Regions from separate parts of the Enterobacter sp. FW301-JW81 genome, predicted to be linked through region 2. Evidence: riboswitches for the same ligand, from Rfam matches in the RefSeq annotation. Region 2 holds a riboswitch; each other region holds the start of a gene.

Evidence for each region. Region 2 has a riboswitch for thiamine pyrophosphate ahead of thiM (hydroxyethylthiazole kinase). Riboswitches for the same ligand answer to the same signal wherever they lie in the genome.
Region 1: linked by a shared signal. The riboswitch ahead of thiC (phosphomethylpyrimidine synthase ThiC) and the one ahead of thiM (hydroxyethylthiazole kinase) in region 2 are both predicted to bind thiamine pyrophosphate.
Region 3: linked by a shared signal. The riboswitch ahead of thiB (thiamine ABC transporter substrate binding subunit) and the one ahead of thiM (hydroxyethylthiazole kinase) in region 2 are both predicted to bind thiamine pyrophosphate.

Annotation. Positions count from the first base shown of each region.
Region 1 covers NZ_JBYTBA010000006.1:7,268-10,527, reverse strand. The annotation lists gene thiE (thiamine phosphate synthase) at 1-52, opposite strand, end outside; gene thiC (phosphomethylpyrimidine synthase ThiC) at 52-1,947, opposite strand; TPP riboswitch at 2,026-2,135, opposite strand; gene AC3WOK_RS17965 (Rsd/AlgQ family anti-sigma factor) at 2,190-2,687, opposite strand; gene nudC (NAD(+) diphosphatase) at 2,783-3,260, shown strand, end outside.
Region 2 covers NZ_JBYTBA010000002.1:442,399-445,658, reverse strand. The annotation lists gene AC3WOK_RS09010 (GntR family transcriptional regulator) at 1-166, opposite strand, end outside; gene thiD (bifunctional hydroxymethylpyrimidine kinase/phosphomethylpyrimidine kinase) at 209-1,009, opposite strand; gene thiM (hydroxyethylthiazole kinase) at 1,006-1,776, opposite strand; TPP riboswitch at 1,812-1,908, opposite strand; gene AC3WOK_RS08995 (YadA C-terminal domain-containing protein) at 2,728-3,260, shown strand, end outside.
Region 3 covers NZ_JBYTBA010000004.1:147,321-150,580, reverse strand. The annotation lists gene thiP (thiamine/thiamine pyrophosphate ABC transporter permease ThiP) at 1-1,004, opposite strand, end outside; gene thiB (thiamine ABC transporter substrate binding subunit) at 980-1,963, opposite strand; TPP riboswitch at 1,995-2,095, opposite strand; gene sgrR (HTH-type transcriptional regulator SgrR) at 2,132-3,260, opposite strand, start outside.

The sequences.
Region 1 (3,260 bases), on a different contig from region 2:
CCGGATAGAGTCCTAAACGGTAGGGAACGGGCGGGAAATCGGGCTGGTACATTACGCCTCCTCTTTTTTGAGGTAGATTTCGCCGCCTTTGGCGCGGAAGGTTTCAGACATGTCCGCCATCCCCACTTCAATGGTTTGCGCGGCGGCGTAGTCGCGCACCTCCTGGCTGATTTTCATCGAGCAGAATTTTGGCCCGCACATGGAGCAGAAGTGTGCGACTTTGCCCGATTCCTGCGGCAGGGTCTCATCGTGATAGGCGCGGGCGGTGAACGGGTCCAGCGCCAGGTTGAACTGGTCTTCCCAGCGGAATTCAAAACGCGCCTTCGACATGGCGTTATCGCGGATTTGCGCGCCCGGATGGCCTTTCGCCAGATCGGCGGCATGGGCGGCAATTTTGTAGGTAATCAGCCCCTGCTTTACATCCTCTTTGTTTGGCAGGCCGAGGTGCTCTTTCGGCGTCACGTAGCAGAGCATGGCACAGCCGAACCAGCCGATCATCGCCGCACCAATCCCGGACGTGAAGTGGTCATAGCCTGGCGCAATATCGGTGGTCAGCGGCCCCAGGGTATAGAACGGCGCTTCGTGGCAGTGCTCCAGCTCTTCCGTCATGTTGCGGCGGATCATCTGCATCGGCACGTGTCCCGGGCCTTCAATCATCACCTGCACGTCATACTCCCAGGCGATTTTGGTCAGCTCACCCAGCGTGTGCAGCTCGGCAAACTGCGCCTCATCGTTGGCATCGCGAATGGAGCCCGGACGCAGACCATCGCCCAGCGACAGAGAGACATCGTACGCGGCACAGATTTCGCAAATCTCGCGGAAATGTTCGTAGAGGAAGTTTTCCTGGTGATGGGAGAGGCACCACTTCGCCATGATGGAGCCGCCGCGCGAGACAATACCGGTCAGACGCTTCGCCGTCATCGGCACGTAGCGCAGCAGCACGCCCGCGTGAATGGTGAAGTAGTCTACGCCCTGTTCAGCCTGCTCCAGCAGCGTGTCGCGGAAGGCTTCCCAGGTGAGGTCTTCGGCAATACCGTTGACCTTTTCCAGCGCCTGATAAATCGGGACGGTGCCAATCGGTACCGGGCTGTTACGCAGGATCCACTCGCGGGTTTCGTGAATATAGCGGCCAGTGGAGAGGTCCATCACCGTGTCCGCGCCCCAGCGCGTTGACCAGACCAGCTTTTCCACCTCTTCTTCGATGGAGGAGGTCACGGCCGAGTTGCCGATGTTAGCGTTGACCTTCACCAGGAAGTTGCGGCCGATAATCATCGGCTCGGATTCCGGGTGGTTGATGTTGGCGGGGATAATCGCGCGGCCGGCGGCCACTTCTTCACGCACATACTCCGGCGTGATGTTCTCCGGCAGGCGAGCGCCATAGCCCTCGCCCGGATGCTGGTGGCGCAGTATTTCACTGCGGATGCGCTCACGGCCCATATTTTCGCGGATGGCGATGAACTCCATCTCCGGCGTGACGATCCCCTGACGCGCATAGTGCAGCTGGGTCACGCGTTTGCCCGCTCTGGCGCGTTTCGGCGTCAGCAGCCCGGCGAAGCGCAGCTCGTCCAGACCATCGTCGGCCAGGCGTTCTTTGGTATACGCAGAGCTACGTACGCTCAGTTCTTCACAGTCGTTACGCGCGTCAATCCACGGCTGGCGCAGCTTCGCCAGACCCTGCTGAACGTTGATAGTCACAGAGGGATCGCCGTACGGGCCGGAGGTGTCATACACCGGTACGGCTTCGTTGTCTTCAAACTGCGGGTTATCTTTGCTGCCGCCGATAAGCGTCGGGCTAAGCTGGATTTCACGCATCGGGACGCGGATATCGGCCTGCGAGCCGGAAATGTAGATGCGTTTAGAGCTCGGGAAAGCGGTGCCTTCCAGGGTATCAATGAAGCGTTGGGCCTGTGCGCGCTGTTCGCGGCGGGTCAGTTTTGCAGTAGACATAGCTCATTCCAAAAGTGAAGGACATGGCTTGTCAGACGACGGATGAAGCAAGAGAGGATCGCCCGGGGGCGATACAACAGCAGTGTGACTCTTGTTCCCTTCGCAGGTATTAGCCTGATCAGGTTCCGCGGATCCCGAATTAACGGTCTCAGCCCGTGCTTTCACACTGGGCACTCCGACAAGAAAAATCCCCCTCGTGAGAGGGGCGAATGGTTGTAAATTACTCGTTAACGATTAATAACTCAAGCAGGGCGCGCGATGTTATCTTCGTGGCTGACATCCAGGCCGTTATCCAGAGCGAGGGCGATCAACTTATCTTCCAGCGTGAATCGCTCTTCCAGCGCTTCGCCAAGGTCGGAAAGCGCCCGCTGGAACTCAAGATAGTTGTCGTGATCGATGGCGTTCTCAAGCGTGGAATCGTAGTAGTCCATAATCTGCTGGGTGTTGGCTTCCAGCAGCGGATAGAGTTTGCTGGCCGCTAAATACGGCGTTGTCCCTTCCATTTCGCGGATAATGCGTTCATAAATATTGAAATGGCCGTCGGACAGATAGTCGACCAGGCCCTGACAAAAATCATCCAGCGATTTTTCATTCAGTCGCATAAACGATTCTTTGCCAGGCTTAATACCGACCAGATTGTAATAAGCCACGAGTAGATGCTTGCGCACGTGTAGCCAGCGATCCACCAGTTTGTTACTTCCTCTAACGCGCTCAGTCAGGCTTTCCAGCTGGTTTAACATGGTCGACTCCGCAAGGTTTAGGATTGAATCTGCTTATCCAAAATGTAACCACAATGCTAACAACATGTCAGTGAAGCGAAGGTAGTGCAATAGATATGGATCGTATTATTGAAAAATCAGATCTGGGTTGGTGGATCGTCAGTCACGAACAAAAATTATGGCTTCCTGGCGGAGAGATCCCTTATGGCGCAGCAGAGGTGTTCGATCTAGTGGGGCAGCCTGCGCTGAAGATCGGCGAATGGCAGGGGGAAGCTGTGTGGTTGATCCAACAGCCTCGCCGTCAGGATATGGGATCGGTTCGTCAGGTACTGGATCTGGACGTGGGTCTGTTCCAGCTGGCGGGGCGCGGCGTGCAGCTGGCGGAGTTTTACCGCTCGCATAAATACTGCGGCTACTGCGGTCATACCATGCACCGGAGCAAAACCGAGTGGGCGATGCTCTGCAGCCACTGCCGCGAGCGCTACTATCCTCAGATTGCACCGTGCATTATCGTCGCTATCCGCCGGGAGGATTCCATCCTGCTGGCGCAGCACACCCGTCATCGCAACGGCATTCACACCGTGCTGGCCGGCT
Region 2 (3,260 bases):
ACTGACTCAGATCGCGCTCGCCGGGCAAAATATTCCCGTGCGCCAGCACCCCGCTGCGCACCGCGTTTTTTACCGTTTCGGCAAACTTCAGGTACAGCGGCGTGTTGTCGGGCGCGGCGATCCGTTCATTCAGTTGAGCGATTAACCGGGTATGCGCTTGTTCCATCTCTGTTTTTCTCAGGCGTGGTGTGTCCTGCCAGTATAAGGCCTACCACCATGCATGAAAATGGTGAACCGGCCCAATACCGTGACCGACCTCCAGACTATCCGCTTTTGCCAGCGCCGCCGAGAGCCAGGCTTTCGCTTCCTGCACCGTATCGGCCCAGCTTTCATGCCGTGGGCGCAGCGCCGCCAGCGCGGCAGAGAGCGTGCACCCGGTGCCGTGGGTATTTTTGGTCTGCACGCGAGGCGCGGTGAAGCGCAGCTCGCCATCGGGGGTGAAGAGCCAGTCCGGGCTTTCCGCGTCATCCAGATGCCCGCCCTTCATCAGCACCGCCCCGCAGCCCATTGCCAGCAGCGCATTCCCCTGCTCTTTCATCTCGCGTTCAGTTTGCGCGTGCGGCGCACCTAACAGCGCGGCGGCTTCGGGCAGATTTGGCGTAATAAGCGCCACCTGCGGCAGCAGCTTTTTGCGTAGCGTCTCAACGGCGGAAGCGGAGAGCAGCGGGTCACCGCTTTTTGCTAGCATGACGGTATCCAGCACCACGTTTTGCACCTGATAGCGTTGAAGCCGTTCCGCCACCGCTTCAACAATATCCGTCTCGGCCAGCATGCCGATTTTGGTGGTATCGATGCGCACGTCGCTGAACACCGAATCCAGCTGCGCGGCGACAAAATCAGGCTCGATACGGTAGACCGACTGCACGCCTCGCGTGTTTTGCGCCACCAGCGCGGTAATGACCGAGCAGCCGTACGCGCCGAGCGCGGAGAACGTTTTCAGGTCGGCCTGAATGCCGGCGCCGCCGCTGGGATCGGTGCCGGCGATGGTCAGTGCGTTAATTCGCTTCATGCCTGCTCCTCCAGCGTGTAGAGCGCATCCAGGAACGCGCTGGCAAAACTGCCCGGGCCACCAGACTGCGCAACGGCGACCGTTCCGGCCCGCTTCATCCATCCGCAGGCGGCGGTAACGTTATCCAGCCGATCGCCCGGCAGCGAGCAGCTCGCCGCCACAACGGCAGAGAGCGCGCACCCGGTACCCACCACGCGCGTCATCAGCGGGTCACCGCCCGTGACCGTGCGGGTTCGCTGTCCGTCCGTGATGTAATCCACCTCACCGGTGACAACCACAATGGCATTAATCTGGCGGGCCAGCGCCTCGGCAGCAGGCACCGCGCTGGCGGCGGTGTCGGTGGTATCAACGCCGCGCCCGCCCGCGCTCATGCCGGCAAGGGCCAGAATTTCGGAGGCATTGCCGCGAATGGCCGCCGGCTTCAGGGCGAGAATTTGATGGCAAAAACGGGTGCGGAACGCCAGGGCGCCCACGGCAACCGGGTCCAGCGTCCAGGGTTTTCCTGCCGCCACCGCGCCCTCAATCGCCCGGCGCATCGACTGGGCGCGCGGCGACGTCAGCGTGCCAACGTTAATCAGCAGCGCATCGGCAATCCCGGCAAACTGTTCGGCCTCTTCGGCCTCAATCACCATCGCGGGGGATGCGCCAAGCGCCAGCAAAACGTTGGCCGTAAAGGTCTGCACGACATCGTTGGTCATACAATGGGTAAGCGGAGAACGGGTTCGGAAGTGGTGTAAAACGTGTAAATCGAGCAGGTCAGGCTGCATGGTTTCGCTCCTGCCTTGCGTGAAGAAGCGATGACCGGGAAGGCATCTGACTTCCCTACGCTGGCATTATCCAGATCAGGTAATACGGGTATTTCTCAGCCTTCACGTGGAAGGGCACCCCGAGTCAAAATACTTTTAAAACAATCGTTTACACATTATCTATATGTGAACGTTTAGTGTAACCGGGGCCGCTGGTAGGGTGCAAGATTTTTCGATTTATCACAGCAGTGATCACATTGAGGATATCTTAATCACGTAAAGACTCACAGGAAGTTGCTCACCCACTTGTACGCTGCTTAGCGTGCACAGAGCGGATGATTCACTTATAAGATTTCACCGTTAGCCTATATACCTTTCCCGGTTCCTCTTTATCATCTTAAGTTAATGTTTACATTTATATTTACGATATTTAATTATCATTGCCTGTAACATCTTTATTACTCAGCCATAGCAATTCAAGCGAGATACATTTTTACTAAATTTTCAATATAAATATTTTTTACAAGCAACAACCGAAAGACTGCCAGGCTCAATATGACCTTCACTCAAAACATAAGAAGAATTCGATAAAAAAGAATTTAGAAAAATCCATAAATTTACATTAACTGTTTTAGAGATTTAGCATCATTTCCCGCTAAAACACTTAAGAATACTTTATATAATGGTGTTTTATGTTTTTTTTCACACCTCATTCTCATAAAAAGCTATACACCTGTATTTATTGAGAAAATATCATTTCCTTCCCAACTAGCCAAATGAGCCACCGGTGCCACCCTTGATTTAGATCAACAATTAAAACTACACATTCATAGATAGTTACTACACGTTACGAAATAAGTTATTAAACCAAAATATCGAGATTATCGAGATATAACAATAAGTTATACCCTTGCGCCAGGATAGCGCATTTACTTTAATTTTTTTGCTTACATTGATGATGAGAGTTTATAAATGAAGTCTTTAAATAAATCAGTTATTGCTGTTTTTGTAATGGGTAATGTGTTTGCTAGTATGGCTAATGCTGCTGATGTAAACGTAAACCTTAACGATAACGTTAACAACCCGGGTACTTTCATTCAGATTCAGGGGACTGACAACACCGCATATAACCTTGATAACATCAAGGCTAGCAACGTTCAGCAAGACGGGCAAATCTACAACCTGCAAGGCGATATTGCTAAAGCAAATATTGCCATTAATAACGCACAAGATACAGCTAACACGGCTGTGAATAAAGCTGATGCAGCTCAAGCTGGGGTTGATGCCAATACACAATTTATTACGACTCTGAATCAGAAAATTGACGACAACAAAGCAGGTCAAAGTATCACCGACAGTAAGCAAGATATATTAATCAATGAAACCGGAAATAAAGCAAACACGGCTTTACAAGGTGTTGTTAAGAATGGCACTGATATTATCGACTTGCAAAATCAAAGCAAGTTGCAAGGTTCTGTATTAGCTAATCATGACCAACGTATTAC
Region 3 (3,260 bases), on a different contig from region 2:
AGCGAGGTCCCGGTAGCCTGCCAGAGGATAGGCTGTTGCAGGACGGACAGGAGATTGAGATTAAGACCGTCAACGATAACGGCCATCAGTGGCGGCAGCAGCAGCAGGAGCGCCAGTGCGATCAGTATAAAATCGATGACGCGGCTGTGCAGGCTGTCCTGCGGATCGCGCCAGCCGGTTATTTGATTGCTGCCAGGGGGAATGGCTTTACTCAGGCGCTGGCTCAGCAGCACCAGCGCAAGACAGCACCCCATCTGCACCATCGCCAGCAGCGCGGCGCGGCCGGGATCGTAGTCGTAACTCAGCGCCTGGTAAATCGCCAGCTCAATGGTCGTCGCCTGCGGTCCGCCGCCGAGTGAAAGTACGGTGGCGAAGCTGGCAAAGCAGAGCATGAATATTAAGGCCGCAACGGGGGGGAGCTGGCGACGCAGCCACGGCCATTCGACAAAGCGGAAGAATGACGCGCCGCGCATCCCAAGCTGGGCGGCAATCTGACGCTGTTCGCCGGGAATGTTCTCCAGCGCCTGCAAAAAGAGGCGCGTCGCCATCGGCATATTGAAAAACACGTGCGCCAGCAGAATGCCCTTTAGCCCGTAGGGGGAGAATGTCCATTCAAGACCAAGCAGGCTCCACAGGGAAGCCAGCCAGCCCTGGCGACCGTAAACGCTCAGAATGCCAAATACCGCCACCAGCACGGGCAGGATCAGCGTCATGGCGCACAGGCGCAGCAGCGCCTGCCTGCCGGGGAAACGCCTGCGATAGAGCGCGCGTGCAAGAAAAATAGCCGGGATCACCGACAGCAGGGCAGAAAGAAACGCCTGCCAGAAGGAGAAACGAATGACGTGCCAGAGATAGCTGTCGTGCCAGAGTGCGGGCAGGTCACTCTCTGGCGCGTTAAACCACAACGCAAGAAAGGCCCCCAGGCTGACCGCCACCATCACTATGGCGGCGAGCAGCCCGGGCAGTAACCAGCCGGGAATCAGCGGCTGACGGCGCGTTGCCATTCACTTACCCATGCTGCACGCTGCGCGGCGACCTGCTGCGGCGTAAATTCCAGCGAGGTTTTTGGTTTGGTTAGCTGCTCGAAACCTGCTGGCAGCGCAACGTTCGTGACGGGATACATCCAGTTACCTGCCGGGATGGCGTTCTGGAACGCGGGCGAAACCATAAATTTCAGGAACTTTTCTGCGAGTTCCGGCTGTTTGCTGGCGACGGTGCGCGCGGCCACTTCCACCTGCAGATAATGCCCTTCAGCAAAATCAGCAGCCGCGTAGTTGTCTTTCTTCTCGGCGATAATGTGATAGGCCGGAGAGGTGGTGTAGCTCAATACCAGGTCGCTTTCGCCTTTCAGGAACAGGCCATAGGCTTCACTCCACCCTTTGGTCACCGTCACGGTTTTGGCGGCCAGCTTCTGCCACGCTTCGGGCGCTTTATCCCCGTAGACCTTCTGCATCCACAGCAGCAGGCCCAGGCCCGGCGTACTGGTGCGTGGATCTTCATAAATGACGCGCCATTTCTGGTCGCTTTCTACCAGCTCTTTCAGGCTTTTCGGCGGGTTTTTCAGCTTGTTTTTGTCGTAAACAAAAGCAAAGTAGCCGTAGTCGAACGGCACAAAGGTGTCGTTTTTCCAGCCGCCAGGCACGTTAACGGCCTCTGCCGCTACGCCGCTTTTGGCAAACAGTTTGGTTTGCGAGGCGGCGTCCAGCAGGTTGTTGTCCAGGCCGAGCACCACATCGGCTTTACTGTTTTTACCTTCCATGCGCAGACGGTTGAGCAGCGAGACGCCATCTTCCAGCGCCACGAACTTCAGTTCGCAGTTACAGTCAGCTTCAAAGGCTTTTTTGACGACCGGGCCAGGGCCCCAGTCGGCAGAAAAAGAGTCGTAGGTGTAGACCGTCAGAACGGGCTTAGCAAAAGCAGGCAGCGCAAACAGCGCCAGCAGGGGAAGAGCTTTTTTTAACACTTTGCACCTCAAAGTTGAGTGGCAAAGGATTTTGAGCGACAGCCTCAAATCCCTTCGCCGGCGTTATCCGGATCAGGTTCGACGGGTATTATCTCAGCGCACATCTGTGATGCAGCACCCCGTTGAGAACGGCGCTATTGTAATGATTTGGTGAATATTACGAAAGCGTTATGGTTCCGGCGGCGCAAACCAGGCCGATTTGAAATCAAACCAGCCCAGGGTGTTCATCCGCAAACCGCGCATACTGCGCTGTCCCTGGATCATCAGCCAGTGGTGTATCAAGGGGACGATCGCCTGTTCAGACAGCAGCTGCTGGCACCATACGGCAAGATTCATTTCGCCCGCACGCCACAGGGCTGCATCCTGCTGCCAGTCGCGGTGGATGCAGTGCTGGATCAGCGGGACCTCATACAGGTGTGAGAATAATGAAAAATCTAGCGGCAGGGTGAAGTTGGCGCTGTTCAGCCAGATATCGCTGGTCAGTTCCCCCTGATGCCATTCGTCATAGTCTACTTCCCGGATCTCCAGCCTGACCCCCTGCGCTGCCAGCAGTCTGGTCATGATCCTGGCGATAAAACGATGCTCCACGTGTTCGCGGTAGTAGGTCAGGGTGATGGACTCCAGCCCTGCGGGTTTATCGCAGTGCGCCGGGCGGGCGTGGTGCCAGCGCGGAAGCAGGCCGTACGCCGGGAACCAGTAGGTCTGGTACTGCTCTTCCGCATGGTAGATGAGATTGGAGGGGGATAAAACGTGGCTGATCCACTTACGTACCTCATGGTTTGCCCCGTGATGGGTGCGGCCATCAAACAGAAGATAGTAGCATCCCTCCTCCAGGCGACTCTCCACGGCTTTTTCTCCCGTGGTAGGGCCTTCCAGCGTCAGGCCTGCACTCAGCTCTTCATTCAGATCCGGCAATACCCACACGTTCACTTCGTCGATCAGCGCCCGATAGCCAAAATAGTCGTCGAACGCGCGGATTTTCAGCTGGCTGTTGTTATTACGGGAGACGGAGTAGGGGCCGGTGCCAACCGGCAGGCTGGCAAAATTGTTCATCGACTCCCACTCGCCGGGCAAAATCATTGACGGCACATAGCCCAGCAGCCAGGGAAGCCACTTGTCCTGCTGGGACAGCTCAATATCCAGCGTCCATGCCGTTGGGGAGTGCACGCGCGAAATATGCGAGTAGAGCGGCAGCTTGCGGACGCGTTCCAGAGAGGCGATGACGTCGCGCATTTCCAGCTCGCGTCCATGGTGAAAGTGGATGCCGGGGCGTAAAAAGAATCGCCAGTGAAGCGGG